One region of the Hymenobacter sp. 102 genome, then DNA from elsewhere that is predicted to be linked to it. Evidence: riboswitches for the same ligand, from Rfam matches in the RefSeq annotation. Region 1 holds a riboswitch; each other region holds the start of a gene.
What was found. A riboswitch is a leader RNA that binds a small molecule or an ion and turns the genes downstream of it on or off. The one in region 1 is predicted to bind S-adenosylmethionine.

Region 2: linked by a shared signal. The riboswitch ahead of ACN19L_RS00610 (phosphoadenylyl-sulfate reductase) and the one ahead of metH (methionine synthase) in region 1 are both predicted to bind S-adenosylmethionine.
Region 3: linked by a shared signal. The riboswitch ahead of ACN19L_RS09775 (O-acetylhomoserine aminocarboxypropyltransferase/cysteine synthase family protein) and the one ahead of metH (methionine synthase) in region 1 are both predicted to bind S-adenosylmethionine.

The regions. Positions count from the first base shown of each region.
Region 1 covers NZ_CP188172.1:2,618,352-2,628,867, reverse strand. Annotated here, with positions in the region: gene metH (methionine synthase) at 1-1,785, opposite strand, end outside; SAM riboswitch class I at 1,859-1,972, opposite strand; gene ACN19L_RS11300 (hypothetical protein) at 2,062-2,193, opposite strand; gene ACN19L_RS11295 (SDR family oxidoreductase) at 2,412-3,416, shown strand; gene ACN19L_RS11290 (gluconate 2-dehydrogenase subunit 3 family protein) at 3,512-4,108, shown strand; gene ACN19L_RS11285 (GMC family oxidoreductase) at 4,208-5,890, shown strand; gene ACN19L_RS11280 (family 1 glycosylhydrolase) at 5,992-7,326, shown strand; gene ACN19L_RS11275 (hypothetical protein) at 7,339-8,052, opposite strand; gene ACN19L_RS11270 (TlpA family protein disulfide reductase) at 8,401-9,009, shown strand; gene ACN19L_RS11265 (alpha/beta fold hydrolase) at 9,034-9,783, shown strand; gene pulA (type I pullulanase) at 9,934-10,516, shown strand, end outside.
Region 2 covers NZ_CP188172.1:121,783-132,298, forward strand. Annotated here, with positions in the region: gene ACN19L_RS00585 (TonB-dependent receptor) at 1-1,159, opposite strand, end outside; gene ACN19L_RS00590 (assimilatory sulfite reductase (NADPH) flavoprotein subunit) at 1,574-3,427, opposite strand; gene cobA (uroporphyrinogen-III C-methyltransferase) at 3,639-4,400, opposite strand; gene ACN19L_RS00600 (sulfate adenylyltransferase subunit 1) at 4,593-5,882, opposite strand; gene cysD (sulfate adenylyltransferase subunit CysD) at 5,978-6,886, opposite strand; gene ACN19L_RS00610 (phosphoadenylyl-sulfate reductase) at 7,023-7,799, opposite strand; SAM riboswitch class I at 8,123-8,214, opposite strand; gene ACN19L_RS00615 (macro domain-containing protein) at 8,410-9,003, shown strand; gene ACN19L_RS00620 (lipopolysaccharide biosynthesis protein) at 9,033-10,516, opposite strand, start outside.
Region 3 covers NZ_CP188172.1:2,254,057-2,264,572, reverse strand. Annotated here, with positions in the region: gene ACN19L_RS09785 (homoserine dehydrogenase) at 1-547, opposite strand, end outside; gene metX (homoserine O-acetyltransferase MetX) at 537-1,574, opposite strand; gene ACN19L_RS09775 (O-acetylhomoserine aminocarboxypropyltransferase/cysteine synthase family protein) at 1,812-3,191, opposite strand; SAM riboswitch class I at 3,585-3,698, opposite strand; gene ACN19L_RS09770 (LysM peptidoglycan-binding domain-containing protein) at 4,060-4,347, opposite strand; gene ACN19L_RS09765 (lipocalin family protein) at 4,575-4,994, shown strand; gene ACN19L_RS09760 (erythromycin esterase family protein) at 5,123-7,720, shown strand; gene ACN19L_RS09755 (lysylphosphatidylglycerol synthase transmembrane domain-containing protein) at 7,827-8,912, opposite strand; gene dxs (1-deoxy-D-xylulose-5-phosphate synthase) at 9,164-10,516, shown strand, end outside.

The DNA of each region.
Region 1 (10,516 bases):
GATGGCGTGGTAGAGGAAGGCCGAATGCATGGCCTCGCGCACCACGTCGTTGCCCCGGAAGGCGAAGCTGATGTTGCTGACGCCCCCGCTGGTCAGGGCGCCGGGCAGGTTGGCCTTAATCCAGCGCACGGCCTCAATGAAATCGAGGGCGTAGTTGCGGTGCTCGTCGATGCCGGTGCCGACGGTCAGGATGTTGGGGTCGAAGATGATATCCTCGGCCGGGAAGCCTACCTCGTTGACCAAGATGTCGTAGCTGCGCTTACAGATGTCGATGCGGCGCTGGTAGTTGTCGGCCTGGCCGTGCTCATCGAAGGCCATTACCACCACGGCGGCCCCGTACTGGCGCACTTTGTGGGCGTGGGCCCGGAAGGCTTCCTCGCCTTCTTTCAGGGAAATGGAATTGACGATACTCTTGCCCTGCACGCACTTGAGGCCGGCTTCCAGCACCGTCCACTTCGAGGAGTCAATCATCACCGGCACGCGGGCAATGTCGGGCTCGGAGGCAATCAGGTTCAGGAAGGTGGTCATGGCCTGCTCCGAGTCAAGCATGCCCTCGTCCATGTTCACGTCCAGCACCTGGGCGCCGCCCTCTACCTGGTCGCGGGCCACCTGCAGGGCCGCCTCATAGTTGCCGGTGCGGATGAGGCGGGCGAAGGCGCGGGAGCCGGTTACGTTGCACCGCTCGCCCACGTTCACAAACAGGCTCTGCTCGGTAATGCCGAAGGGCTCCAGGCCGCTGAGGCGGGTGGCGGGCTTCACGGCGGGCAGTTGGCGGGGCTGATATTTATCGGCCAGCTTGGCCAGCTCGGCAATGTGCTGGGGCGTGGTGCCGCAGCAGCCGCCCACCACCGTCACTAGCCCGTCCTGCAGGTAGTTTTCCACCACCGCCGCAAATTCCTGGGCCGATTCATCGTAGCCCCCAAAGGCGTTGGGCAGGCCGGCGTTGGGGTAGGCCGAAATGTGCACGTCGGCCAGGCGGCTCAGCTCCTGAATGTACACCTTCAGCTGGTCGGCCCCAAGGGCGCAGTTCAGGCCCACGCTCAGCAGCGGCAGGTGGCGGATGGAGTTCCAGAAGGCCTCCACCGTCTGCCCACTCAGCGTGCGGCCCGAGGCATCGGTAATAGTGCCCGAAATCATGATGGGTACCACCCGGCCGCCCTCGTCGAAGAACTGCTGCACCGCGTACAGAGCCGCTTTGGCGTTCAGCGTGTCGAAGATGGTTTCAATCAGCAGTGCGTCGGAGCCGCCGTCAATCAGCCCGCGCACCTGCTCCAGGTAGGCCGTAGCCAGCTCGTCGAACGTCACGGCGCGGAAGCCGGGCCGGTTTACGTCGGGCGAGAGAGAGGCAGTGCGGTTGGTGGGCCCGATGGCGCCGGCCACGAACCGCTTGCGCGTGGGGTCCTTCTGTTCAAACTCGTCGGCTACCTCGCGGGCAATACGCGCCGACTCGTAGTTCAACTCGTACACGATGTGCTCCAGGGCATAATCAGCCTGGGCGATGGTAGTGCCCGAAAACGTATTCGTTTCCACCATGTCGGCCCCGGCGGCAAAGTACTCGGCGTGGATGCCTTTGATAATGTCGGGCCGGGTGAGGCTCAGCAGGTCGTTGTTGCCGCGCAAAGGCCTGGGGTGGTCCTGGAAGCGCGGGCCCCGGAAATCGTCCTCCGTGAGCGTATGGCGCTGAATCATGGTACCCATAGCACCATCCAGAATCAGCACGCGGCGGCGCAGGATATCGTGGAGAGGGGATGCAACGGGGGCGGGGGCAGGGGAAACGGTCGGCATATCGGCTCTTCTAAGGGAAATCAGCGGCGAAAAGTGCCTATCCAGAAAGAGCCGGGCGCGCAGGCCGGTTCCGCACTTATCTTCTTCCAACGCCCGCTAAGACGGTGGAAAGGGAGTTAGCACCTTGTTTTATTTCAGGTTGCTAAGACGTCATCGGGCCCAATCCCTCGGTCTTTCTGGATAAGTAACAGGACGAAGATACGCCGCAACGCCCGAAAAACAACAAGCCCGGCCGCACACGTGCGGCCGGGCCTGTTGCAGCGTACCGGGTTGCAGCTAATCTTTCTTGATGCAGTTGGGTACGGTTTTACCGTCTTTCTTTTTGGTGCCGGCTTGCTCGTAGCCTTTCCAGCAGGGGTCTTCTTTCTTGGCAGTGGTATGCGAAGCAGTGGTTTTCTTAGTGGGCATAACGGATGGAAACAGGGCTAAGTAAACTTCCTGTTGGTAAAGGTGGTACGTGGGCCTGTAGTAGTGAGTTGATGTAAACCCGGGCCCATGCGGCAGATGCCGAAATTCTGTAAGCATAAACATCTGCGTGTACGTACATCAATTTGGCCTGCGCTCAACAACCTCATCAGTTTCGCGTAAGGCATAAGCTCAATCGTATTCCTTGACCACTCCGCTCTATGGCTGCTAAAAAAGCGGCGGCTCCCAAAAAAGCTGCCACCCCCGATACCCCTGCTACTGGTAAAACCGCCAAAACGGCCGCTACGCCCGCTGCCAAACAGGCTGCCAAAGCCGCCGCCGAAGCACCCGCCCCCGTGAAGCGGCCTACGGCCAAGGATATGAAACAGCACGCCCAGACGCTGCCTTATCCCGCCAAACAGGCCGATATGAAGCTGCAGCCTGCCATGAATTTCAGCACCTACCGCGCCGCTGGTAAGTTGCAGGACAAGATTGCGCTGGTAACTGGCTCCGACTCCGGTATTGGCCGGGCGGTGGCCGTGGCCTTTGCCATGGAAGGAGCTCACGTAGCCGTACTGTTCAACGAAAATGTGGTGGATGCCGAGGAAACCAAGCGCCTCGTGGAAGCCCAGGGCCGCCGCTGCATTCTGCTGCAGCTGGACGTGCGCGACCCGGAGCAGTGCAAGCAGGCCGTGCGCCGTACCCGCGCCGAGCTGGGCGGCCTCAACATTTTGGTCAACAATGCCGCCTTCCAGATGGCGCAGGAGAAGTTCGAGGACATTCCCGAGGAGCAGATCCGCCGCACCTTCGATACCAACATTCTCGGCTATATCTGGATGGCCCAGGCGGCCGTGCCGCACCTCAAAAAGGACGACTGTATTATCAACACCGGCAGCATTGTGGGGCTGACGGGCATTCCAATTCTGATTGATTATGCCTGCACCAAATCAGCCATTCACGCCCTTACCAAGAGCCTGGCTACTCACTTGGGCGAGCGGGGTATCCGGGTAAACTGCGTAGTGCCCGGCCCGGTCTGGACGCCCAACATTCCCGGCACCATGCCCCGAGAGGAAATTGAGAAGTTTGGCTACGAGGTGGCATTGGCCCGCCCCGGCCAACCGGAAGAGCTGGCTCCGGCCTACGTGCTGCTGGCTTCCCAGGATGGCTCCTTCATGACCGGCTCGCTGGTGCACGTAACCGGCGGCAAAATGAGCAGCGACCAGTAGGTGAATGAGTAGATGAGTGAATGAGGGAAGCTACGTGCAGTAACTCATTCCAACTGCTCACTACTCACTCATTCACTCATTTACTCATTCACCATATGCCCCACTATCCCGAAGGTACCGTCCGGGCCCTGCTGGCTACCGACCAGGTAACGCCCGCAACCCGCGCTGCGCTGGAGGCCCGCCTGAATGCCCCGGCCAATTATCAGCCCCAGTTTTTCGACGCCGATACCTACGCACTGCTGCAAGCCGTGGCCGCCCGCGTATTCCCCCAGCCCGAGCGGGAAACGCCCATCGAGCTGGCTCCTAACATAGATAAGCGCCTGCTGGCCGGCACTGCCGACGGCTGGCGCTACGACGCCATGCCCCCCGACCGGGAAGCGTACCGTCTGGGCTTAGGCGGCATCAACCAGGCGGCGCAGCAGATCTTTGAGCAGGCCTTTGTTGAGTTGACGCCGGCGCAGCAGGACCAGGTAATCGGGCAGCTGGCAGCCGGCGAAGCTCCGGGCGAAAACTGGCAGCAGTTACCGCAAAACCGCTTCTTCGAGGAAATGCTGGCTGAGTTGACGGAGAGCTACTACGCCCATCCGCTGGCCCAGGAAGAAATCGGCTACGTAGGCATGGCCGACGTGCCCGGCTGGCAGCGCATCGGCCTCAATGAGCGGGAAGACCGGGAACCGCGGGAGAGTAGTTGAGTGCCTGAGTAACTGAGTAATCTGTACTGATCAACAGGTGATTACCCGGCTACTTAATCACTCTCTACTCAGTTACTCAACTACTCAGTTACTCTTAAAATGCCCGACGAAGAAGTACTCGAAGAAGGCGTACTGAACCCGGTTCAGCCTGAAATACAGGACCCGCTGCTTCAACGCATTCTGGCCGAAAACGAAGCCACTCCGGTTACGGAGCCTACCGGCGAGGAATCCCCTGATCCGTTGCCCGACCCAACTGATGGAGTGGACTGCGTAGTGATTGGCACCGGAGCGGGCGGGGCACCGCTGCTGGCCCGGCTGGCCATGGCCGGTCTGAAAGTAGTGGCCCTGGAAGCCGGTCCCCGCCGCGACCCGACCAAGGACTACGCCACCGATGAGAAAGCCCAGAACTTTCTGTTCTGGAACGATGAGCGCCTCTCGGCGGGCCAGAACCCGGTGGCCTTTGGCAAGAATAATTCCGGCACCGGCGTGGGCGGCTCCACGCTGCACTACACCGCCTACACGCCCCGCGCCCACCGCGGCGACCTGCAACTGCACACGGATTTCGGTCAGGGTGTGGACTGGCCTTTTGGTATCGAGGAGCTGGAGCCGTACTACGAGGAAATTGAGCACTTCCTGGGCATTTCGGGGCCCACGCCCTACCCCTGGGACCCTACCCGCCGCAAGGGCTACCCATTAGCGCCGTTGCCCTTAAACGGCGCAGCTCAGCTGATGGAGCGCGCCTGTCGGCAGCTCGGAATCCAAACCTCACCGGCGGCTAATGCGGCCCTTTCGGCGCGCTACTACCAGGAGGGCCTCGGCTGGCGCGAGGCCTGCACCAATCGGGGCTTCTGTCAGGCCGGCTGCAACCGCGGGGCCAAGGCCAGCATGGACGTGACCTTCCTGCCGCTGGCCGAAAGCTACGGGGCCGAAATCCGGGCGGATGCCTACGTGACGGAAATTGAGCGCGACTCTTCGGGCCGCGTAACGGGCGTGGTGTACGAGCAGCACGGCCGCACCGTGCGCCAGCGCTGCCGCCACCTGTTTCTGTGCGCCGGGGCCGTGGAAACGCCCCGTCTGCTCATGCTTAATGAGTTAGCGCTCAGCAGCGGCCACGTGGGCAAACACTTCATGGCCCACCCCGGTATGCAGGTGTGGGGCACGTTCCAGGAGGATGTCCGGCCTTACAAAGGCATTCCCGGCGGCCTGATTTCTGAGGACACCCACCGGCCGAAAGATGCCGACTTTGCCGGCGGCTACCTGCTGCAAAGCATCGGGGTGATGCCCGTAACGTTTGCCACCCAGATGGTACGCCAGCGCAAGCTCTGGGGCCAGCCCTTGCGCGACTATATGCGCAACTACAACCACATTGCCGGCATCAACATTCTGGGTGACTGCCTGCCGCACGAAGCCAACTTTATGGAGCTCAGCGACGAAAAGGACGCCCGCGGCCTGCCCAAGCCTCGTTTGCACTTCACGGCCCAGGAAAACGAGCAGCGCATGAACCGGCACGCGGAGCGCATTATGCGCCAGATCTGGGAAGCTGCCGGTGCCACCGATATCTGGGCATTTGAACGGTATGCTCACGTTATCGGAACGGCCCGCATGGGCCGCAGCGGCGACGACGCGGTGGTAAATCCCGACGGCAAAGCCTTTGATGTGCCCAACCTCTACATCTGCGACAACTCGGTGTTCCCCAGCGCCCTGAGCGTTAATCCGGCTCTTACCATCATGGCCCTGAGTCTGCGCACCGCCGATAAGTTTCTGGCCAGTTTGAGTGCGTAGGGGATAGTGCTTGGGGCTTAGACTATTTCATCAACCCAGGAGAAACTAACATCTGCTTCCCAAACACGACCAACTAAGCATTAGGCACTAAGCACTAACACATGAAATCCTTCCTCACTCATATTGAAGAGAAATTCGGTAAAGGTGGCTACGAGGGCGACCAGTTTGGTGGCGCCGGCGGCCACGACGGTTCCGGGTTGCCCACCGGTACGCCAGGCAACTTTATGTTTGCCACTGGTATAGAGTGCTCATATCCGACCATTGCCAACGGCACCATCCGGCGCGATTTGCTGGCCGAAACCGACCATTATACCCGCTACAAGGAAGATTTGGGATTGGTGAAGGAACTGGGTTTGAAAGTGCTGCGCTACAACCTGCCGTACTACCTCATTCATAAAGGGCCGGGCCAGTTCGACTGGGAATTTGCGGATCTGGCCATGGCCGAAATCAAGCGGCTGGGTATCACGCCCATTTTGGATCTGATGCATTTCGGCGTACCCGACTGGATAGGCAATTTTCAGAACCCCGAACTGCCGGTGCACTTCGCGGAGTATTGCGGTGCCGTGGCCCGGCGCTACCCCTGGGTACGGTTTTACACGCCCGTAAATGAGATTTATGTAACCGCCCGGGCCTCGGCCAAAGACGGTATCTGGAACGAACAGCTCAAGGACGACCGTGCCTTCATTACGGCCATGAAGCACATTACGGCGGCCAGCATCATGGGCACCCAGCAGATTGCCAAAGTGCGGCCCGACTGCATCATTGTGCAAAGTGAGTCGGCCGAGTACATCCACGAGATGCGGGCCGTGGAAAGTCCCGAAATCCGGCTGCAGAACAAGCTGCGCTTCCTGTCGCTCGATTTGCTGTACGCCCACACCATTGATGCGGAAGTGTTGCTGTACTGCATGGATAACGGTATGAGCCGGGAGGAGCTGAAGTGGTTTATGGCCGGCGAGCCGCCCGGCTACCAGATCATGGGCAATGACTATTATGGTCGGAACGAGAAAATTATCAAGCCCAACGGCGACTGGTGCGAGGCTGAGGATGTGCTGGGCTGGTACACCATGACCAAACAGTATTACGAGCGGTACCGCAAGCCCGTAATGCACACCGAAACCAACACCTTCAACCCCAAGGACGCCGAGTGCTGGCTGTGGAAACAGTGGGTGAACGTGCAGCGCATCCGGCAGGATGGGGTACCGGTAGTGGGCTTCACCTGGTACAGCCTGCTGGATCAGGTAGACTGGGACATCAGCCTGCGGGAGAAGCGCCTGAAGGTAAACGCCTGCGGCCTCTACGACCTGGACCGGAAAATCCGGCCGGTGGGGGAGAGCTACAAGATGATGATTCAGGAGTTCGGCCAGATAACCATTGTGCCCCATGCCGAGATGTTCGAATTTACCGGCCGCCCCGCCACGCTCAAAGTGGAGAAATAGCGCCGCTGCGTGCTAAAAAGCCACCGGATACGTGCGCGTTTCGTTTGGGGCCAGCAACATTGAATCCTGGGTGGTGCGGAACGAAACATACGACCCATTACGGTACCGCAGCACCTTGATGCGCAGTAATTGCTCGGCCGGTACTTCGGGCTCAAAGCTGCTGCTGCCTCCCTGGGCCGCGCTGGCAAACCCGCCAATGGTAGCCTGGAAACCCGTGCGGGCCGGACCCGGCTTGAAACTGATATCTACGCTGATTCGGTCACTTCCCTGTAGTGCAGTTGAATTGGTAAGCTGGCAGGTTAGCTTGGCCGTGCGGGGCAGCCAGTAGGTAGGGGCCGTTATTGTAGTGTCGCGCTGCTGGGGTGCCGGCAGGTACACCCCACTCACGCCAAAGTAAGAGGGCGCTTTCACATCAACATGAAGGTGGCCGGTCTGGACCTCTTCTTCGCTCAGGGAGTAGTTTAGGGTATAGCTACCGTTGGCATCGGTGGTGGCAGTGGCCTTGGTACGTGCGCCGGTGCGCCCAAAAAATCCCCAGCCCTTATACCACACCAGCGTCAGACCAACTCCGCGCAGGGGAGCCTGGCCGTTACCCGTTACGAAACGCCCTTTCACAGTAGTGCAGCCGCCCGGGCAGTCCGGAGTGGGGTCCTGTTTCTGACAGCCGCCGCCCAGTATAAGACTCGCGGCGGCGGCAAACAGGCTGGGGTGAATAGCAGATTTCATGGCGGTAGCAGGAGATGATAGACTAGAAGCCGAAGAAGCAGCTTTATTTCCGTTCCATACAATCCGGAATTCGGCTTCGCCTGACTTCTGTTAGTCAGGTAGATGGTAGTGCGTAGCTGTATAAAGCCGGTTTTTGGGTGCCAGGCGGTGAATCTGAAAGGTAAGCACCCAGCACATCTGACTTTTCAACCGGCAGATTGGTACGCTCAACGGCATGTAGGGAGGGCCTGGGTGTTCGGGCTGATACACAACCAGGGAGCCTGTAGGGGTTTTGCCAGGGTGTACGTGCGGTTAGTATTCCGGTGGGAGTAGCTTTGTCCGTTTTACTGCAGTGAATACCCGTTCTCAATGAGTCGTCCCAAACTCAGCACCGCGTTACAGTGGCTGCTTCTACTAGCCTTTATCGTCGTTCTGACCACCGATTTGCGCACGCCCGTACTGGGCCGGCTGCAACAAGGTTTGTTAGCTACGGGTCTGTGGCGGCCTGCTTTACCCACTGCTCCAGCTGGCCCGCCGGCCCGGCTTACAATGGGCGGCTACCCGCACGCGCTTACCCTGCGCGGCCTCAATGGCAGCACCCTGAACCTGCGGGAGTTGCGGGGAAAGGCGGTGCTGGTGAACCTCTGGGCCAGCTGGTGCCCACCCTGCGTGGCCGAAATGCCTGGTTTGCAGCGTTTATATGAACGGGTAGACAAGGACAAAGTAGCCTTTGTGCTGATTTCTTTGGACGAAAACCCCGCTAAAGCCCAGCGCCTGGTACAGCGCCGGGGTTACACCATGCCCGTGTATTTCCCCACGGCTGCGCTGCCCGCTCCCTTTGATACCGAGTCCATCCCAACCACCGTGTTGCTGGGCCCCGACGGACGGGTAGCCGCCCGCCACGAGGGTATGGCCGACTACGATACCCCGGCGTTTCAGGCCGCACTGGAAAAACTGGCCGATTCTGGTCAGCCCTAGCCCGGCTGGCTGCGTACTGCGGGTATGCCTGCATCATTTCCGCTCACTTTCATCGGCTTGCACTATTGGGCCGGTTCCAGCCGCGCCTTCGACGCCATATCCCAGCTTCTGGCCCCCAATTACCCGTTCCTCGCCCCCGACCTGCCGGGCTTTGGGGGCGCAGCTCCATCCGAGGCAAACAAATTTTCAGTAGATGCCTACGCCGACGCAGTAGCGGCATTCATTACTGAGCGAAAGTTGAAGCGGTACGTGCTGGTGGGGCACAGTATGGGTGGGAAAATAGCACTGGCTCTGGCGGCCCGGCAGCCTGTTGGTCTGGCGGGCGTGGCCCTGCTGAGCCCGTCCCCACCCACGCCCGAGCCTATGACCGACGAGGACCGCATGAGTAGCGTGAAAGCCTACGGTAAGCCTGCCGAAGCCGAAAAAACCTTCCGCACCATTACCGCCCGGCCTTTGCCCGCGGCAGTACACCAGCAGATTGTGCAGGATAACCTGCGCAGCTCCCGGGCCGCCTGGGATGCCTGGCTGCTACACGGCAGCCGGGAAAATATGGGCACCCGGATGTGCGACGTGCTGGTACCTTGCCTGATTGTGGCCGGCGACCAGGATGCGGTGATGTCGCCTTCGGTACACGGGCTGGAAACCCTGCCGCTGCTGCCCGAGGGTACTCCGTTGGAAATTATCAAAGGAGCAGGCCACTTGCTGCCCTACGAGGCCCCGCAGGAAGTAGCGGCCTTACTGCGCCGGTTTGCCGAGCGGTTGAAAACGGCATAACAACACTCTGCTTTAGCTGCCTCAACCCGTTGGGCCGGTTGTTGCCGGCACGGCCGGATATCCGGTGCAGTACCCATTGAAACCGGCCTGTCCAACGTATTGGGAAGCGCGGCAAACCCCCGAACTTGCGGGCTGACTTTTCTGCCCTCTATGAACGCCTGGCTCTTCCCGACGCTTGTTTCCGTCGCTCTTTCCCTGACTACCTGCCGCACGGCCCAGGTAGGGGAGGGCTACGATGCCTACCCCACCTATGAGGGTCCTGACCTCGGTCTGACGTTCCGCCAGGGCCAGGCCCGCCTGCGGGTATGGGCCCCAACGGCTGAAAAGCTCCAACTAAAGCTCTACACTACCGGTACCGGAGGAAGCCCGGCGGCGGAGTACGCCATGCAGAAATCATCGGGCGGAACCTGGGTGTACACCCTGCCCGCTCAGCCGGCCGGCCGGTTTTACGTGGTGCAGGCCACCATCAAAGGCCAGAAGATGGCCGAAGTACCCGACCCCTACGTGCACGCGGTGGGCCTGAACGGCCAGCGCGGGGCTCTGCTTGACCCCGCCACCGTAAACCCGGCCGGCTGGGACGAGGACGCGCGGCCTCAGCTCAAGCAGCCAACCGATGTAGTGATTGGGGAGCTGCACGTGCGCGACCTGTCCATGCACCCGCAGTCGGGCGTGCAGCAGAAGGGCAAATACTTAGGCCTCACGGAAGCCGGCACGCGCGGCCCCGGCGGCGTCA
Region 2 (10,516 bases), 2.5 Mb from region 1:
GCTTGTAGTGCAGGCTGGCATCGGCCTTGATGTTGCGCACGATGGGGTTGGTGAGGTCCCGCTCGTAGTAGCCGGTGCGGCGCACGTTGAAGGTTTCGTTGCGGCCGTTGTAGGGGATGGTGATGCTCACGTTGCCAGCGTTGTCGTCGCCGTAGCGGTTCCAGAGGTCGGCGGCGGGGTTGTTGGCCCCGCTCAGCTCCGGGAAGCGCGGGTTGGCCGAGGCCAGGTTCTGCGGGTTCTGGTCGTTCTGGGTGTTGGCCAGCCAGTCGGTGCCGCGCAGGAAGCTGCCGTTCACCTTGTAGGCCCAGCGGCCCGAAGCGCCCAAGCTCTGGGCCCAGCGCACGGCCGTTTCCGTCAGCACGCTCGGGTCCCGGTCTTTGCCGTCCACGTGGTTGACGCCCACCTTCTGGTACACGCTCAGGCCCTGGTAATTGAAGGGGCTTTTGGTGGTGAGGTTGGCCATGCCGTTGATGGCGTTCATGCCGTAGAGGGCCGAGGCCGCGCCGGGCGTAATTTCCACCGAGGCCACGTCCAGCTCGGTGGGGCCGATGGCGTTGCCCAGCGGCACGCCCAACGTAGCCGCCTGCATATCCACCCCGTCCACCAGCTGCATAAAGCGGAAGTTGTTCGGGATGTTGAAGCCGCGCGTATTCGGCACCTTGAAGGTGAGCGAGCTGGTGGTCATCTGCACGCCCTTCACGTTTTCCAGCGCGTCGTAGAAGCTAGGGGCCGGCGTTTCCTTGATGGCCCGAATGTCGAGCTTCTCAATGGCCACCGGCGAGGTCAGCCGACTTTCCTCCACCCGCGACGCCGACACCACCACCTCGTTCATCGACACGGCCTTCGACTCCAGCTGCACGCTGATGGGCTGGCTGCCGCTGGCAATTTCCAGCTCCCGTGACTCGTAGCCCAGCGTGTTGAACACCAGCGTAAACGGAAATCGGAGCTTGGCTTTCAGGGCAAACTGGCCGTTGCCGTCGCTGAGCGTACCGGTGGTGCCGCCCTTCACAATAACGCTCACGCCCGGCAGTGGCTCGCCGGTAGTTTTTTCGCGCACGGTGCCACTCACCGAAATCAGGGCCTCCTGGGCGTGCAGGCCGGTGGCGCTGGCGGCAACCAGCGCCGGTACTAATAAAAAAGAGGAAAGAAGATGTTTCATCAAGTTTTTGCAAGGGGAGAAAGGACCCGGGGCGGGGCAGACGGCAGGCCGGCGCAGCCCCCGCGTCCGGGGCGCAGCGGCCGTTACCGGCTACAACATCGTCTTGGAAAAACAGCGGGCATGGGTTGTTCTGGCGGTTTGCCTCACCCCCCCGGCCCCCTCTCCAGGGGGAGAGGGGGAGCCACGGCGGGCTGGGCGGTTGTAGAGACGCGACACTTCGCGTCTCGTCGTTGCTGAGGTTGCCTTGACTGGTTCAGTATCAGTCGTTCTGGCGGGAGACGCGAGGTGTCGCGTCTCTACACTGTTCGTCCGTTTGTTCAGTACCGGCTGTTCTGGCGGGAGACGCAAGATGTTGCGTCTCTACATCGGTGGCAGATGATTACCATCTCACCACTCACGTCTCAGTACTCACTACTAATACACATCCTCCAAAAACCGGCGCGACTTCTTGAGCTGGCGCAGGTACTCGGCGGCGTAGTCGGCGTCGTGGCCGCTTTCCTGCTGGATGATCTGGCGCAGGGCCTGCTGCACGTCGTGGGCCATGCGGGATTTGTCGCCGCACACGTAGAAGTAGGCCCCGTTTTCGAGCTGCTCGTACACGCGGCGGCTTTGTTCCAGCAGGCGGTGCTGCACGTAGAGTTTCTGGGCCTGGTCGCGGGAAAAGGCCACGTCGAGGCGGTCGAGGGTGCCGCGCTTGAGGTGCTGCTGCCACTCGGTCTGGTATAGGAAGTCGGTGGTGAAGTGGGGGTTGCCGAACAGCAGCCAGTTGCGGCCCGTCGCGCCGGTTTCGGCCCGCTCCTCCACAAACGCCCGGAAAGGCGCTACCCCGGTGCCGGGACCCACCATGATGATGTCGGTGGCAGCGTCCTGCGGCAGCTTGAAGTACTCGTTGCGGTCCACCCACACCCGGGCCGTGTCGCCGATGCTCAGGTGGTCGGCCTGGTAGCCGGAGCAGGCCCCGTGCTTGGCGCGGCCGTAGGTTTCGTAGCGCACGGCCCCCACGGTCAGATGCACTTCCTCGGGGTGGGCCAGCAAGGAGGAGGCAATGGAGTAGGCCCGGGCCGGCAACGGCCGCAGCACCGCCGCCAGCTGCTGCCCCGACAGCTCCACCGGAAACTCCGTGAGCAAATCGGCCACGTCGCGGCCGTAGAGGTAGGTGCCTAGCCCAGCCGTATCGGCTAGAATTTCGCGGAGGCGCGGGTATTGCGGAGCTACGGCGGCGTAGCGCTCCAGCACGTCGCGGGTGATAACCGACAGCTCCAGCCGCTCGGTGAGGGCGGTGGTCAGATCCAGCTCCTCGGCTTCGAGGCGCACCGGGGCAGCTTCGGGCAGGCGGGCGGCCTGCAGCACCTCCTGCACCAGCGCGGGGCGGTTGCGGGGCTGCACCATCAGGGCGTCGCCGGGCTCGTAGGTCAGGCCCGAGTCAGCCAGCGAGAACTCCAGGTGGTAGGTTTCCTTGGTAGAGCCCCGGCCGTTGAGCTGAATCTTCTCCAGCAGCTCCGACCCGAAGGGGTTGCGGGCGTTGTACTCCACGGCGGTAGGCAGCGGGGCCACCTCCGGCGCGTGGCCTGCACCCACGGCCGCTACCACCGGCGCGGCCACGGCGGCACCAGCCGTTACGGGAGCCGGGGTGGGCTGCAGCTCAATGATGCGGCTGAGCACCTGCTCGGCCCACTGGTGGGTTTCGTCCTCGAAGGTTACGTCGCAATCCAGCCGCTCAGCCAGGCGGCGGCCACCCAGCTCGGCCAGGCGCTGGTCGAACTCGAAGCCAGTCTGGCAGAATTGCAGGTAGCTTTTGTCGCCCAGGGCCAGCACGGCGTACTGCAGGTCGGGCAGCTTGGGGGCGCGGCTGCTGAGCAGGAACTGGTGCAGCTCCTCGGCTGCAATGGGCGGGTCGCCTTCCCCCTGGGTGCTCACCACTACCAGCAGCAACTGTTCGGTTTTGAGGTCCTTGGTGGGGTAGTCGTTCATGTCGCGCACCTGCGGCTGCAGGCCCCGGCGGCGGGCCGCCTCGGCCACTAGGCCGGCGGCTTTCTTGCTGTTGCCGGTCTGGGAGCCAAACAGGATGGTGAGCCGACTAGCCGCGGCGGCTTCCGCCACCGCCGGAGCCGGGGCCCCGGCCGCAGCGGGGGCCGCCGCGCCGGCGCGGCCGTAGAGGTAGCCGCTCAGCCATACCAGCTGCTGGGAGGTGAGGCCCGCTGCCAGCTGCTGCAGCGCCTGGTCGTCGAGGCCAATGGGAAGCGTGGGGGAAGCTGAAAGAAGTGACATAGGACGTGGTAGTTGGGGCTGCTCTGGTCGTAGTCGCCTCACCCCCAACCCCCTCTCCGAAAAGGAGAGGGGGCTCTAGTACTAGTTTTTAGATCTAGTACTACTTCCTGTTCAGGAAGAAAGAGCGGGGCTGAGGATGTGGCTGAACAGTTGCTAAGCTAGAATTAGAGTCCTCTCTCCTTTTTCGGAGAGGGGGTTGGGGGTGAGGCGACTACGCCGCGTACAACTCCGGCAGCAGCGCCAGCTTCTCCGGGGTGGCCAGGCGGGTTACTTCGCCGATGATGATGATGGCCGGGGCGCCAATTTCGGCGGCGGCGGCGCGGGCGGGCAGCTCGGCAACAGGGCCGGTTACCAAGCGGGCGTGGGGCAGGGTGCCGTTCTGGATGATGGCGGCCGGGGTGTCGGCGTGGCCCTGCTCGCAGAAGGCCTGCACAATGCGCGGCAGCTCGCCCAGGCCCATCAGAATGACGGTGGTGCCGCGGGCGTCGCGGGCGGCTTCCCGGATGCTGCCAGCCAGCTCGCCGGTGGCGGTGGTGGCCGTAATCACCCGGAACCCTTCGCTCAGGCCCCGGTGCGTGACGGGAATACCCGCTGCCCCGGCGGCGGCCACCGCGCTGCTGATGCCGGGCACGTAGTCTGTCAGCAGGCCGTGGGCTTCGGCGTAGAGCATTTCCTCCCGGCCGCGCCCGAACACAAACGGGTCGCCGCCCTTGAGGCGCACCACGTGGCCGTAGCGGCGGGCGTAGTCCACAATCAGTGCGTTGATGTCGTCTTGGGAGTGGCTGCGCATGCCGCGCCGCTTGCCCACGGGCACCAGCACGGCTTCGGGGCGGGCGTGCCCAAGCAGGGCGCGGTTGGCCAGCGCATCGTACAAAATCACATCGGCTTCCGACAGCACCCGCGCCCCTTTGAGCGTGAGCAGCTCCGGGTCGCCGGGTCCGGCACCCAGTACCGTAAGGCGGGGCATTTGCATCGGTGAAATGGTGAAGTGGTGAAATGGTGAGTTTGACGTTCTGCTATCCTGAGCAGAGCGAAGGGCCTTGTTCTGCTAGAACAGCTCTGCGTCTTCTGCGAAAACCTCTGCGAACCTCTGCGGGAAATGACGTCCTCACGTGATAAGGTCCTTTGCTCTGCTCAGGATGACAGGCGTTTATATACCCAGGAGCTAAATTGAAAAGGCTACTGGCGGCGCAACGGGGGCGGTGAAGTACTCGGAGTTGGCGGCTTCTACCAGGCCGGCGGCCAGGGTGTCGCCGGTCAGCTCGTCTACCAGAATGAAGGAGCCAGTGGTGCGGTTATCGGTGTAGTGGTCCACGGCCAGGGGCAGGGCGGTTTTGAGGCGCACCCGCACGATGTCGTTGAGCTGGGCCTGTTCGGTGTGCACCCGGGCGAAAGTCTGCACGTTCACCTTGTAGAGGATGGCCGACACGGCGGCTTTCGAGAGGGCCGAGTGGTGTTGCACCAGCAGCTTGCGACCGGGCCACAGGGGCTGCTCGCTCATCCAGCACAGGGTGGCTTCCAGTTCGCGGGTGAGGGTGGGCTCCTCGGGGCCGGCGGGCACCAGGGCGTCGCCGCGGCTTACGTCCACGTCGTCGCGCAGGCGGATGACCACGGCCTGCGGGGCGGAGGCCGTTTCCACTTCCTGCTGGCTTACCTCAATGGCTTCAATTTCCGATTCCAGGCCCGAAGGCAGCACCCGCACACGCTGGCCGCGGCGGTACTGGCCGCTCAGAATCTGGCCGGCGTAGCCGCGGTAGTCGGGCAGCTCGGGCGTCTGGGGCCGGATGACGTACTGCACCTGGAAGCGGGGTGCGGCCTCGGTTTCCTGGGCGCCGGGCACGCTTTCCAGATGTTCCAGCAGGCTCGGGCCGGTGTACCAGGGCAGATGCTGGCTGGGCTTCACCACGTTGTCGCCCTGCAAGGCGCTCAGCGGAATGGCCGTGGCGGCGGGGAGGTGGAAGTGGTTGGTGAGCTCGGCGTAGTCGGTGGCAATGCGGGCAAACACCGCCTCGTCGTAGTTCACCAGGTCCATCTTGTTCACGGCCAGCACAAAGTGCCGGATGCCCAGCAGCGCGGCAATGAGGGTGTGGCGGCGGGTTTGCTCAATCACGCCCTGGCGGGCATCCACCAGCACAATGGCCAGATCGGCGTTGCTGGCCCCCGTCACCATGTTGCGGGTATACTGCACGTGGCCGGGCGCATCGGTGATGATGAACTTGCGGCGCGGGGTAGTGAAGTATTTGTAGGCCACGTCGATGGTGATGCCCTGTTCCCGCTCGGCGCGCAGGCCGTCGGTCAGCAACGCCAAATCCACGGTGCCATTAGAAGCCTGCCGCTTCTCCAGCGCCGCCAGTACGTCCAGCGACACCGATTCGGAGTCATACAGCAGCCGCCCAATCAGGGTGCTTTTGCCGTCGTCCACGCTCCCGCAGGTGATAAATCGTAGTAAGTCCATGAGGTGAAATTGTGAGTTTGTGAAATTGTGAATTGCTGTGCTGTTGGGGTGAAGCGGGAGAATTTCCACAACTTCACCTTTCACAACTTCACCACTTAAAAGTATCCGTTGCGCTTGCGGTCTTCCATGCCGGCTTCGGAGATGTTGTCGTCGAGGCGGGTGGCGCCCCGCTCGCTTACTTTGGCCAGCAGCAGGTCCTGGATGATGTCTTCCACGGTAGCCGCGTCGCTTTCCACGGCGGCGGTGCAGGTGGAGTCGCCCACGGTGCGGAAGCGTACCTGCCGGGTCACGATTTCGTCTTCGTCATCGAGCTGCAAATGCTCGGTGAGGCCCAGCAGCTGGCCCGAGGGCAGCACCACGCAGGTGCGCTCGTGGCCGAAGTAGATGTCGGGCAGCGGAATGTTTTCGCGCTGGATGTAGCGCCACACGTCCAGTTCCGTCCAGTTGGAAATGGGGAACACGCGCACGTTTTCGCCCTTCTGAATGCGGCCGTTGTAAATGTTCCAAAGCTCGGGGCGCTGGCGCTTGGGGTCCCACTGGCCAAACTCGTCGCGCACCGAGAAGATGCGCTCCTTGGCCCGGGCCTTCTCCTCGTCGCGGCGGGCCCCGCCAATGCAGGCGTCAAACTCAAACTCCTCGATTACCTCCAGCAGCGTGTAGGTCTGCAGCGGGTTGCGGCTGGGGTACTTGCCGCCCGGCTCGCGCAGGCGCTGCCGCCGGATGGTGTCCTCCACCTTGCGCACCACCAGCTTTTCCCCCAGGCGGGCGGCCAGCTCGTCGCGGTACTGCAGCACCTCGGGGAAGTTGTGGCCGGTATCCACGTGCACCAGCGGGAAGGGGAAGCGGCCAGGGCGGAAGGCCTTTTCGGCCAGGCGCGTGAGCACAATGGAATCCTTGCCGCCCGAAAACAGCAGGGCCGGCCGCTCAAACTGCCCCGCCACCTCCCGCAGGATGTGGATGGCTTCGGCTTCCAGCCGGTCGAGGTAATCGAAAGTGGTACTCATAGTTGTCTGGATTTCAAGTGCTTTTTTGGTTGTAGAGACGCGATACTTCGCGTCTCCCGCGTGCTGATGTTGGGTTGGCTGCGCCGTTCTTGTCGTTCTGACGACGAGACGCGAAGTGTCGCGTCTCTACAGCTTACTATCCGGCTGGCACCGGCTCCACCACCGGGTCGGGGCCGTCGTGGGGGGCGGTGGCGTGCAGGCCGCACTCTTTGGCTGAGAGGTCTTCCCACCACCAGCGGCCGGCCCGGAAATCCTCGCCGGGCTTGATGGCGCGGGTGCAGGGGGCGCAGCCGATGCTCACGAAGCCCTGCTGGTGCAGCGGGTTCACCGGAATGCCCTCCTGCTGCACAAAGGCCAGCGCCTGCTCCCAGGTCCAGTCGAACAGCGGGTGGATTTTCACGAGGTTGTGCGCCGCGTCCCATTCCACGGGGTCCATCGTCTGCCGGTTCTGGGATTGTTCGGCCCGGATGCCGGTGACCCAGGCGCCGCGGCCGGCCAGAGCCCGGTTCAGGGGCTCCACCTTGCGGATGTGGCAGCACTGCTTGCGGTTATCCACGCTCTCGTAGAACGAGTTGGGGCCTTTCTGCAGGAGCAGCTCTTCTAGGTCCTCGCGCTGGGGGGCATACACCGAAATGGGCTTCTGGTACCGGATCAGCGTCTTGTTCCAGGTAGAATAGGTTTCCTGGAAGTTGCGGCCGGTATCGAGGGTGAACACCTCAATGGGCAGGTCGTGGGCGAAAATCAGGTGGCTGAGTATCTGGTCTTCCAGCCCGAACGAGGTGGAAAAAACGGCCTGACCGGGGAAGGTGTCGGCTACCAGACGCAGCCGCTCCAGGGCGGAGGCGGCCACTACGAGAGGGCGCAGGCGGTCCAGCTGGGCGTGGACGGCCGGCGCAGCATCAGCTGCAGGCATGGCAGGAAGAGGGGGAGGAGGAAGCGGCCCGCCTGGGGCGCGGCATTCCGGCCGGAAGATGGTTCCACAGCAGGTGCCCGGCCGCACGCAGACGGCAGCCAGAAGGCAACAGGCGGAACGAGAATACACGGAGGCGCTACTCCGACGCGGCACCCGCTAGGGCGTTAGTCGGCCGGGGGCAGCACCCGAACCAGCAAAAGGGAAGTGGTTCGTGCCTACTTACAACAACAGGGCATCACCATCATCGCACAACAGCCATGCTGTACAGCACAGGAGGTAGCGGATGCGGCGGCGAAGTTGAAGAAGCGGTTCACGGTTCGTTGTTTTTATATGGTCAGGACTTGGCACCGTTTCGGATTTTCCGCTGGTTGCCGGCGCTTCAGGGAGCCTGTCTCTCCACGCCTCTGTATAAAAACAATCCTTTGTGGGTAAAAGAATTGGTGCCCCAAAGGTACGGGACGAAATTTTACACTTGCAAATTTTTCTTTTTTCAAGAACCTGATTGCTGGCTGTAATGCCGCACCGTCACGGGTATTTTCGCTTAGCGCGCATCGTCTAAAAGGAAGTATGTTTGAGCCATATCAGACCGTACGGCTCAAGATTATCCTCTATGCAAAAACTCATTTTGGTCGACCCCAATGCCTCTTTGTGTAACGCTTGGCGACAGGCTTTCGCACCTTATCAGGCAGTTGAAATTCTCCACAGCCGATTTGAGCAGGTGCCGGATTTCGACTGCATGGTCAGCGCAGCCAATTCCTTTGGGCTCATGGATGGGGGTGTCGATTTGGCCATCACCCGCTTTTTTGGCTCTGAACTCCAGGAACGGGTGCAAGCGCATATCATAAAGCACTACACGGGTGAACAGCCCGTTGGTACTAGTTTTATCGTAGAAACTGGTCACTCCCGGCACCCTTACGTGGCACACACGCCCACTATGCGTGTGCCCATGCCTATCCACGCCACAGATCACGTCTACTTGGCTATGAAGGCTCTGATCGAAGCCGTTACCGCATTTAATACCCCGCAGGAACGTATCCGGGTGGTCGTATGTCCGGGCTTGGGTACTGCAACTGGCCGAATGCCTGTGGAGGAAGCCGCGCGACAGATGGCCCTAGCTTACCGCTATTACCTCGACCCGCCCCGCGCTATCACGTGGCCTTACGCTGCCGCCCGGAATCGGCATATCATCAGTGGGGATGAATAGGGCGTAGTCGTCAGATTGTATGGGTCTGATTAAGAACGTAAAGTGTTGCCTATCTCCCTAGCCGCTTCCTGATATTTTGCAGCAGCGCGGGCAGTGCCCGTCACCAGCACTAGGCCGCCGTACACGGCCGTGAGCACCGCGGAGCGCAGCAGCATGGTGAGGAAGGGTGAGCCGACGGCCGGTACCAGCCAGGCGGCCCCGCCGGCCACGGCCGCAATGCCCAGAATCAAGGGAATACGCCAGGTGAATGGCTGCATCCGGAAGCTGTGCCACACAAACCACGTGCGGGCCAGGTTGATGCTCACCTGCGCCGCCACCGCCGCCACGGCCGCCCCCACCATACCCAGCCGGGGGATGAGCACGAGGTTCAGCCCGATGGTGAGCAAGGAGAGCGAAACGTTGAAGAGTAGATCAAACCGGTAGCGGGGCGAGGTAACCAGCAGCAGCCCGTTCACGCCCGTTACGCCATCGAACAGCCGACTGCCCAGCAGCAACAGCACCACGATAGTGCCCTGGGCGTAATCGGCGCGCATCAGGGAGTAGATGAAGTCCAGGTTCAGGCCGATGCCCAGGGCCAGGAAGCAGCCGATGAGGGTGTTGAGGCGGGTGGTGCGGCGGTAAAACTCGGCCATGCCCGTCAGGTTCTGCTCCTTCCAGTAATCGGCCAGCAGGGGGAAGGCAATTTTGTTGAGCGAGCGGGCCGGAATGGCCAGCGCCGTGCTGATGTTGAAGGCAATCTGGTAGATGCCGGCCGCCGCAAGGTTTACCTGCGCGCCCACCATCAGGGTATCGAGATACATGATAATGGAGCCGGCCAGGGAGCTAAGCAGCGTAAACGCGCCCACGCCCAGCAGCTCCCGCACCGGCCGCACCGCCAGTACCGCCCGCCGGGGTCGCCAGTGCAGCTCGCCGATGCGCACGAGGTAGCCCGTGAGCAGCAGTACCAGCACCCCGTTCACGCCCACGTACCACAGCACATAGCTGTGAAATGTGAGCCACCCGCCCGCAAACAGCAGGGCCCCGGCCAGAATCAGTACCCGCAGCAGCACATCCTGCAGAAACGAGGAAAAAGCCGTGTGGTACAGGCCCTTCAGGTAGGCATCAAGCAGGGAGTAGAGCAGGGTAAACAGCGCAAACACCGCCCCCCACAGGTAGTAGGTATTCAGCAGGGCGGCGTCCTGCTCATAAAACCCCAGGATGGTAGGCCGACCCAGCAGATACAGCCCCAGCACCACCGCAAATCCCAGCAGCGGCACGCCCACCAGAAACGGCAGGAACCCGTGGTGCCCGTTTTCGCGGTTGCGGAAGTAGGGGAAGAACCGGATGCCCACGCTGGCAAACCCCAGCGCCGCTACCTGCGCAAACAGCGTGGCCAGGCTCGACAACGTGCCCGTGAGCCCCAGCTGCTGCGGCGCCAGAAACCGGGGCAGCACCAGCGTGGTGCTCACAAACCCCAGAATCAGCCCGAAATAGGAAATAACGGTATTACGCAGCCCCTGCCGCTGAACGATGC
Region 3 (10,516 bases), 360 kb from region 1:
ACTCGGAGCCATCCTCCCCCATGCGGGTAAGCACGTAGTTGGAGGAGCCGTTCAGAATACCCGTAAGGCGGCGCAAGGGCTCAGCCCCGAAATAGGCGTCCAGCGTCCGAATGATGGGGATGCTACCGCACACGGCCGCTTCGTATAGTAAGGTGCCCTGGCCAGCGCGCTGCAGCTGCACCAGCTCCGGCAGGTGGCGGGCCAGCATGGCTTTGTTGGCCGTCACCACCCGGCGGCCCCGGCGCAGCGCCTCGCTTACCAGCCGGAAAGCCGTATCGGCGTCGTCAATTACCTCCACCAGCACATCCAGTGAGTCGTCGTTCAGCAGGGCCTCGGCATCAAACTCAAACCGCCCGGCCGGCAGCGGACGAACCTTGCCCGGCGTTTTTACGGCAATGCGACTTACGGTGAAGCCCGCTTCGGGGCGTTGCTGCAGAATATCGTACAGGCCCTGGCCTACGCAGCCAAACCCAATCAGGCCCACGCGCCAAGGGTGGGCCGGGGCAGGTGCGGAAGAAACAGGCGAGGGAGCAAGGTTAGTGGACATACGTCTGGACGTAGAATCGTTCGAGGAAGTGGGTGATTTGCGCGGTTTCAATCAGGAAACCGTCGTGACCGTACTGGGAGTCCATTTCGGCGTACATGGCCCCTTTGATGTAGCGGGCCAATAGCTGCTGCTCCTGGGGCGGAAACAGCACATCGGAAGTAATGCCCAGCACCAATGTGCGGGCCCGAATCCGGCCCAGGGCCGCCTGCACCCCGCCCCGGCCGCGGCCCACGTGGTGCGAGTCCATGGCGTGGCTGAGGGTCACGTAGCTGTAGGCATCGAAGCGGGCCACCAGCTTGTCGCCCTGGTAGCGCTGGTAGGAGCTGGCCAGGAAGTCGGCGGTTTTGGTTTCGTCCGCGTCGGTTTGGGTGCGGCCGTAGGCATCGTGGCTGCGGTAGCTGAGCAGGGCCACGGCCCGCGCCGCCCGCAGGCCCGCCGCGCCGCCGGCCGGGGTGGCCTGGTGGTAGGTCGGGTCGGCCAGAATAGCCAGGCGCTGCGCCTCATTGAAGGCAATGCCCCAGGCCGAGTGCCGGGCGCTGGTGGCCAGTAGCACCAGGTTTTCAAACACATCCGGCCGCTGCACGGCCCATTCCACCGCCTGCTGCCCACCCAGTGAGCCCCCAATCAGGGTATGGATGCGCGGCAGGGCCAGATGCTCTCGCAGGGCCTCGTGCACGGCCACCATATCCCGAATGGTCACCAGCGGAAACTGCTGAAACGCGGCTTCGCCGGTAACCGGGTCGGGGGTGAGCGGGCCGGTGGTGCCGTAGCAGGAGCCCAGCACGTTGGCGCACACGATATACCACTCGCTCGGGTCAAAATGGCAGCCGGGGCCTACCAGGCCGGGCCACCACTCCAGCACATCAGAGTTGGCCGTGAGGGCGTGACACACCCACAGCACATTGTCGCGGGTGGGGCTCAGCTGGCCGTAGGTATGGTACGTTACCGCCACGTGCGGTAGTACACCGCCATTTTCCAGCCGCAACGGCCGGGGCAGATGAAACACGTGGGATTCTGCGGAAGACATTGTCTCGGAGTGATGAGTTATGAATGCTGAATGATGAGGTATAAATGCTGACTTATTCGCGCCAATTCATCATTCATACCTCATCATTCAACTCTCAGAAAAAGGTGCGGGCACCACTGCTGCACGAGGATTTTCTCTCACAAAAACCCGTGCGGGTGCCCGCGCTGCGTGCTGGAAGCTGCGTAATGGGTGGCTCTCTCACCTGCCGCCCACTACCTCAACCCATCTCAAGTTTTGCTAGACTTCCAGCGGGGCAGCGTGTTCGGGTTCCGGCTCGGGCAGCAGGGTGCTGCCGTGCTCAGGAGTGGCGGCGTTGCGCACGGCGTCAAACGCCTGCTGCAAATCAGCCCGGATATCTTCAAAATGCTCAATGCCCAGGGACAGGCGCAGCAGCGTGGGCGTTACGCCGGCGGCGCGCTGCTCCTCCTCGGAAAGCTGCTGGTGCGTAGTGGCCGAGGGCTGAATGATGAGCGTTTTGGCGTCGCCCACGTTGGCCAGGTGGCTCACCAGCTTCAGGTTATCGATGAACTGGATGGCGGTTTCCTTGCTGCCTTTGATGGCGAAGGTGAGCACCCCGCCGTAGCCGCGCTTCAGGTATTTCTGGGCCAGGGCATGGTAGGGGCTGCTGGCCAAACCGGGGTAATTCACGGCTTCTACCTGCGGGTGCTGCTCCAGCCAGGTGGCAATGCGCAGCGCGTTTTCCACGGTGCGGTCCACGCGCAGGCTCAGGGTTTCGAGGCCCTGCAGCAGCAGGAAGGAGTTAAATGGGCTCTGCGAAGGGCCAAAGTCGCGCAGGCCTTCCACCCGGGCCCGAATGATGAAGGCAATATTGCCGAACGGCCCGTTTTTGCCGAATACGTCGTTGAATACCAGTCCGTGGTAGCCGTCGGAAGGCTGCGTGAACTGCGGAAATTTGCCGTTGCCGAAGTCGTACTTACCGCCGTCCACAATCACGCCGCCCACGCTGGTGCCGTGGCCGCCAATCCATTTCGTGGCCGATTCTACCACGATGTGCGCGCCGTGCTCCAGCGGCCGGAACAGGTAGCCGCCCGCCCCGAAGGTGTTGTCCACGATGAGCGGCAGATCTTGCTTCTCGGCAATGGCGGCAATGCGCTCAAAATCGGGCACGTTGAAACCGGGGTTACCGATGGTTTCCAGGTACAACGCCTTGGTGTTCTCGTCAATCAGGGCCTCGAAGCTCTCCGGCTTGTCACCATCGGCAAAGCGCACCTCAATGCCCAGGCGCTTAAACGCCACCTTAAACTGGTTGTACGTGCCGCCATACAGGAAGGAGGTGGACACAAAGTTGTCGCCGGCCTGCAGGATGTTGTTGAGGGCAATGAACTGGGCCGCCTGCCCTGAGGATACGGCCAGCGCCGCTACGCCGCCTTCCAGGGCCGCCACGCGCTGCTCAAACACGTCGGTGGTGGGGTTCATCAGGCGGGTATAAATATTGCCGAACTCCTTCAGCGCAAACAGGTTGGCCCCGTGCTCGGCGTTCTTGAACACGTAGCTGGTGGTCTGGTGAATAGGCACGGCGCGGGAACCGGTTACGGGGTCAGGCTGCTGGCCGGCGTGGAGTTGCAGGGTTTCGAAGTGGAGGTGCTGCGTGGACATGGTACTGCTGGTTTAGGAAGAGGTAGGGATGTAAACAGGAGGGCGAAAACCGCCGCAAAGCGCCCGTAAACCGGGCAAGAAGCCGCACCAAGGTCACGCAGCAACGCGCTGAATGTGAAAACGATAGGGGGTGCGGAGGGGCCGCCGGGTGCCGGCTGCCGGACACCCCGGCACGGCCGGAGCTACTGAAAGGGGAGGGGGGCTGCGTAGCCTAACTGGCGGCTAGCAACAGCAACAACACGCGCCGCAACAGCAGCGCATTCGCATTCGGCCAGCGGCGGCTACAGCGGCCGGGGCAACACAAACACCCCACGGCAAAGCAGCAGGCCCGAAGGCGGCTGAGGCGGTGGGGTTCGAAGAGGCGAAGGCGAGGGTGTTTTCCATGGTACTCCTGAGTTATATGCCCCGCCGCCAAATGGCTGGTCGGGCAGGAATTGGCACCTTTCGCGCGGTCGAAGGTTGCCAGTGGGTCACGGAGCCTGTTCTCTCGCCACTTCTGTATAAATCCTATGAAAACTTCCCCGCCGCAAACGGGGGAGTACCGGGTTGGTGTTGCAAAGGTATAGGCGCAGATTTGATATCTGCAATAGATGAGTGAAAATAAACGAAAATATTTTTGTCTGGCCCGGTAGCCGGTTTGTTGTTTTGGTTATGGGTGCAGGTGGTTGATAATCATTAAATTGTCTTTAGGGTGAGTTTCTTGTGGTTAGGAGGGGAGCGAGTTAGGTAGCAAAAGTACAGCTGCTGCGCTGGCTGCATAAGATGGGGCTGCAGGCCGCAGAGAGGGTGAAAAACTGTGCTGGCCGGGTATGGAAAAAGCCACCCTGTGAGGAGTGGCTTTTTGAATATTTTCAAGAAGTAAGTTGGCCTAGATTTTAGGCAGCGTCAGGACCTGGCCTACTTCAATCTTGTCGGGGTCGGAGCCGATTACACCTTTGTTAGCTTCGTAAATCTGGTGCCACTTGGTACCGTCGCCGTAGTGGTTGCGGGCAATTTTCGACAGCGAGTCGCCGCTTACTACCGTGTACGTTTCGCCTTCAGTGGCGGCAGCATTGGCGTTACCGAAAAAATCGGTGGCACCGCCAGCGGCTGGTTTAGCGGCGGGCTCAACGGGTTTTTTTTCGCCTTCGTTCGAGAGAAAATCAAACAGTCCCATAGGAGTAGAATCGTTAAGAGTGGGAGGGGAAGCACCGACTTGCGGCCGGGGTGGCTGGCAGTCACAGGCTTCTTACGCCGTGGTGGGCAATAGGTTATAACCCGACAGTGCTTCCGCGGCAACCTCAGCCCTACGGCAAACATCTTGGCGGATCAAGCCGTAAGAGGGGCATTATCGGCCCTGCGGCCGCTGATTCTGCCACATCCTTCACCCTATTCACTCTCCCCATGAAAACCCTGACCTCTCCCTTCCGCCTCCTGGCCAGCCTGCTGGCAGTGCTGGTCCTCTTCACGGCTGCTTCCTGCGGCAGCAAGGAGGGCAAAGTAGAAGGCGTAAATATGCTGTACGGTACCCAGAGCAAAGTCTGGAAAACCGATAAGGAGCTGAGCTCCACCGGTGACAAGGTAAAGCAGACTGATGCTCAGGAAGATGAGCGCATCACCTTCTTCGCCAACGGCCAGTACAACATGACGGCCCCCACCGGCGCCGTAAACGGCAAGTACACCTTCGATCAGGGAGCCAAAACCATCACCATGACGCCCGACGGTGCTGCCCAGAGCAACACCTTCACCGTGGTAACCCTCACCGATGACAAGCTGACGCTGAAAGCCCCCACCGGTGCTGAACTGAAGCTTGAAAAAGAATAACCCCGCTGTTAGGTTTGTATAACAGTCCAAAAACTCAAAAAAGCCCTTCTGCTCCAAGCAAAAGGGCTTTTTTGATGAGTATTCGCGGAAGTATGTAGCTTACCGGCCCGCTACATACCATTGTTACTATGTTTTCTATTCGAGTGCTGGCCCTGGCAGGCCTACTGAGTGTGTTGGCCGGCCCCATGCTGGCCCAAAATGCCCCAACCGCAGCGGCAGCAAGCGTCCCAATCCCCACGCACCCGGTGCGCAGCATCAGCCCCACCGACACCGATTTTGCTGACCTGGAGTTTCTGCGCCAGGAAATTGGCGGGGCCCGGGTGATAATGCTGGGCGAGCCCACCCACGGGGAAGGCAATGTGTTCGAGGCCAAAATTCGGCTGATGCGCTTTTTGCAGGAGCGCATGGGCTTCACCACGGTAGCCTTTGAAAGTGGCATTTATGAGTTGGACCGCGCCCAGCGGGAGTTGCAGAAGGGCGCTTCGGCGGCGGAGGCTATTGATAACAGCGTATTTGGGGTGTGGACGAGTACCCGCGAGTTTCGGGGGCTGCTGCCATTGCTGGGTCCGGGCAAGCTGAAGGTAGCCGGGTTCGACTACCAGCTGAGCGGGGCATATCAGGAGGAATTGCTGGAAGAGCTGGAAGCCTTTCTCAAGCCCGAGAAAGGAGCCGATGGCATTGCCTATGATTACCTGGATGAGTGCATCAGCATGATGGGGGAGCATTTCCTGTTTCCGCCCTCCCACCAGCTGGTGCTGTTCAACATGCAAATGAACAAGGCCCGCAAGCTGCTGGAAAAAGTAGCTGCCGGCCCCAATGCCCAGCGCCGGGAGCGGGCCGTCTTCTGGCTCCAGAACCTGCGCAGCCTCCAGGCCCTGGCCCACGATTACGCCACCAACGACCCCGGCGTGAAGGACTCTACAGAATGGACGCCCACCACCAGCAACCCCCGCGACGCCCAGATGGCCGATAACCTGCTGTGGTACGCGCGTCAGCATCCGCAGGAAAAAATTATCTGCTGGGGTGCCCTGCCGCATCTGGCTAATCAGGTGCAAGCGTTGAATACTGCGGAAACCAACGGCTTCCGGCCGATGGGACAGGCCGTAAAAGAAGGATTGGGTGCGGAAGCCGTGTATGTGCTGGGTACGCTGGCGGGCGGCGGCACCCACGGTTTCGGCTCCTGGGGCAAGTACCTGCCGGTGCCCGCGCCAGCTGCCGGTACGCTGGAGGCCGAGTTGCTGGCGCAGGGCCAGGAGTACAGCTTTGTGAGCCTGAAGCACGACGCGCCGGGCCGCAGCCTGACCACCTACGCCTTTGATTACCGCCCCATAACCGGCCCCTGGAGCAAGGTGGTCGATGGATTTTTGTTTCTGAAAGCGGTAAATCCGCCCCACGGCGCACAGCCGGTGGCCACCAGTCCGACAAGCGGCTCCAGTGCTCCGGCCAATACGTCACGGCCTCCTTCGCCGGTAAATTTCCCCGACCCAATCCGGCGCACGGCCGCCGCCAAAACCGGGGGCGCGGCCTTTACGCTCAGTGGCGCGGTGCTGGACCGCAAAACCGGCCAGCCGGTGCCCTTCGCCACGGTGGCCATACCTGCTCGCAGCGCCGGTACCGTGACGGATGCCCAGGGCCGTTTCCGGCTCGAAGCGCGCCGGGGCGAGGTGGTACAGATCAGCAGCATCGGTTACGAGCCCGGTACGCTGACGGCAGCGGCCGGAACTGCCGCGACGGTTCGCCTCGTGCCGGCTGCTTTTGCCCTGGCCGATGTGCGCGTGAGTGCCCAGTCGCAGGACCCGAAGCGGATTATGAAAAAGGTCATCAAGGCCATTGAGACCAACTACGAGCAGCAGGATTACATGGCCCAGGTGTACACGCACCGGCGCATCAGCAATTTCGATACGCTGCAAACGGAGGTGGAATACATCAGTCAGCTATTTGAGCCGGCTGGCTATCAGCACCGCGACGGAGGTTTTCTGTTCATGGGCCCGTTTCAGAAGCACCGGGTACAGGAGAAGCATATCGTGGTGCAACCCCAAGATTCTACTCGCAGAACCGGATTGCCCATTGGCAGCAGTGCCGAAACTTCCGATCCGGTACGCACTTCTCCGTTGTTTAAATCGGCCACGCTGAGCAAGTTCGCGCTGCGGCTGGATACCATCCGGCCGTATGATGGAGCCACGGTATACGTGCTGAATTTTGCCGTGAAACGGGCCACGCACCGTAGCACCGGAAATTACCTGGAAGCTGGCTACTCCGGCAAAGTGTACGTGCGGCAGGACAACTACGCGGTAGTTCGCTACGAGGCGTTGTGGCAGTTTGATACGACGCGCTATAATGCTGTTTCACACAAGTATTACGGCCGCAACAATCAGATTTCCAGGCTGTACACGGAGGTGTTCTCCGATAACCGCACTGCCAATATTGTGCTGTATCAGAAGGGAGCTGCCGGCCGCTACCACCCGGCCGAAAGCTCTTCGCAAAGCTTGGCCATTGGCCGCAAATTGGGCGGTAAGCCATTCTATTCCCAAGGGACCACAAGGGAGTATTTCACCAGTCTGCCCGCCGGCACCGCGCTTGTACCGCTCAATCCGAAAATTGATCCTCGCACCGCCGAGTTTCTGTCGGTGCAGCTAAAGCACACGCCCTACCGCCCCGAGTTCTGGCAAACCTACCAGCGCCCCGTGCCTGCCGAGCCGGCCCCGACGCTGGAAGCTACCAAGTAGCCCATGTCATTCCGGGCGAAGCGCGGAATCTGAGTTGAACCACTAATGCGGTATTCCCAAATTCCGCGCTTCGTTCGGAATGAGAGCTTATGTTGCAAATGGCGGTTTAAGGGTGCATAACCTGCTGGGCGGCCGGCTTGCCGTAGATGCGGGTGATCCAGCGGGGCAGAAACACGGCCCCCAACACCAAGTACAGGTAATACGTGACGATGCGGTAGAGCAACACCATAAAGTTGGTCATGGTGGGTGTGCCGATAAACTTGCCAAAGAACGTGGGGAAAGCACCCTCGGCAATGCCCGCGCCGCCGGGCGTAACAGCAATCAGCAGGATGACCTTATAGGTGAGGTTGCGGCCGAAGATCAGCCAGAACTCCGACCAGCTTACGTCAATAAACGCCGCAATCAGGCAGCCGATAACCAGGTAGCGGGCCGTCCAGACGAAGGCCGTGCTCAGGGCCGCCCGCAGCCAGTAGCCCCAGCCATTGCCCCGCAGTTGCTGGGAGGCCAGCACCAACTCGTTGCCGTGTTGGTAGGCCTTATTGCGCCAGCGCCGCAAGCCTCGCATCGAAAACAGCCGGATAAACAGCCGCCGCACCGCCTGCGGATTCACGAAAATGGCGTACAGCATCAAGAGCGCGTAAGCCGTCACAAATACGTAGCTCAGCACAAATCCTACCCGCAGCGTGGCTACTAACCCGCCCTGCAGGGCCTCGTGCGGGTACAGCGCATCGCCCCCGATGAGCACCACCAGCGGCACCATCAGCACGTAATACAGGTTGTCGAGCATGGCCGTGGCCATAATGTAGGCCACCGATTTACCCAGCGGAATGCCCTCCTTGTGCAGCAGCACCGGGGCCACGGCCGTGCCCCCCACCGCCGAGGGCAGCACGCAGGAGGAGAATTCCCAGAGCATAATCACATCCAGGGCGGCCCGCCAGCTCAGTACTTTCTCGGTGAGGTAGCGGATGCGGTACACGTAGCCAGCGTCGCGGGCTACCAGCACCACCAGCATCAGCAGCAGCCACAGCGGCTTGGCATTGGCCAGGGGGGCCAGGTCGCCGGGCTGGTAGCTGCGCCAGAACATAAAGCCCACCACGCTCAGGCCAATCAGCACCGGCAGCACAATCCGCGAGGGGCGGAGCTTATCCAAGAGCTGCTGGTCTTCGGTCTGGGGTTGGGTTAGCTGTGGCATTGCAAAGCGGGCAGTGGGTGTGGCTAAAGGTACGGATTTGCGTAGGCGAGGATAATGAAGCGCCGTTGAGGACGGGTGGTTGCCCTTCCCTTCAGCCAAATGCCGCCGAATTTCGTAACTCGACGGTTCAACCGGCCGCGCGGAAAACCCGTACCTTTGCCTGTTGTACATTTACCCACCCGGTAGCTGCCTAACCTTTAGGGTTGGTTGCCGGTTGCCTAGCAAGTATTCCTTCTTCCTACCCCCCGCACATGATTGTCGAACCTGGTGCCCTGCTGGCGGAAATCAACTCGCCCGATGACCTGAAAAAGCTCAGCCCCGACCAGTTGGTGCAGGTTAGTCAGGAGCTGCGGCAGTTTATTATCGATACGGTTTCCATTTACGGCGGCCACTTCGGCGCTTCGCTGGGCGTAGTGGAGCTGTCGGTGGCTTTGCACTACGTGTTTAACACGCCCTACGACCAGCTGGTGTGGGACGTGGGCCACCAGGCGTACGGCCACAAAATCCTCACCGGCCGCCGCGACCGGTTCCCCACCAACCGCCGCTACAACGGCATGTCGGGCTTTCCCAAGCGCAGCGAAAGTGAGTACGATGCCTTCGGCGTGGGCCACAGCAGCACCAGTATCGGGGCAGCGCTGGGTATGGCCGTGGCATCTGATTACAAAGGCGAATTTGACCGTCAGCACATTGCCGTCATCGGGGATGGGGCCATGACGGCTGGTATGGCCTTTGAAGCCCTTAACCATGCCGGGGTGGAGAAATCCAACCTGCTGGTTATCCTCAACGACAACTGCATGAGCATCGACCCCAACGTGGGCGCGCTCAAGGAATACCTCACCGATATTACCACCTCCCGCACTTACAACAAGGTGCGCGACGAGCTGTGGAACGTGCTGGGCAAGCTCAGCAAGTTCGGCCCCAATCCCCAGCAGATTGCCCGCAAGGTGGAGTCGGCCATGAAGGCGACGCTGCTCAAGCAGAGTAACCTGTTTGAGGCCCTGAACTTCCGCTACTTCGGCCCCGTGGACGGGCACGATGTGCAGCACCTGGCTACCATTCTGCAAGACCTTAAGAGCATTCCGGGCCCCAAGCTGCTGCACTGCGTCACGGTGAAGGGCAAAGGCTACGCGCTGGCCGAGAAGGACCAGACGCTGTGGCACGCGCCCGGCCTGTTTGATAAGGTAACCGGCGAAATTCACACTAAAACCTACGAGAAGCCCCAGCCGCCCAAGTATCAGGATGTGTTTGGGCACACCATCGTGGAGTTGGCCGAGCAGAACTCTACAATCATGGGCGTGACGCCGGCCATGCCTTCGGGCTGCTCGCTGAACATCATGATGAAGGCCATGCCCGACCGCGCCTTCGACGTGGGCATTGCCGAGCAGCACGCCGTGACCTTCTCCGCGGGCCTCGCCACCCAGGGCCTGGTGCCGTTCTGCAACATCTACAGCTCCTTCATGCAGCGCGCCTACGACCAGGTGCTGCACGACGTGGCCCTGCAAAAGCTGCACGTGGTGTTCTGCCTCGACCGCGCCGGTTTTGCCGGTGCCGACGGCCCCACCCACCACGGCTGCTACGATTTGGCCTACATGCGCTGCATTCCC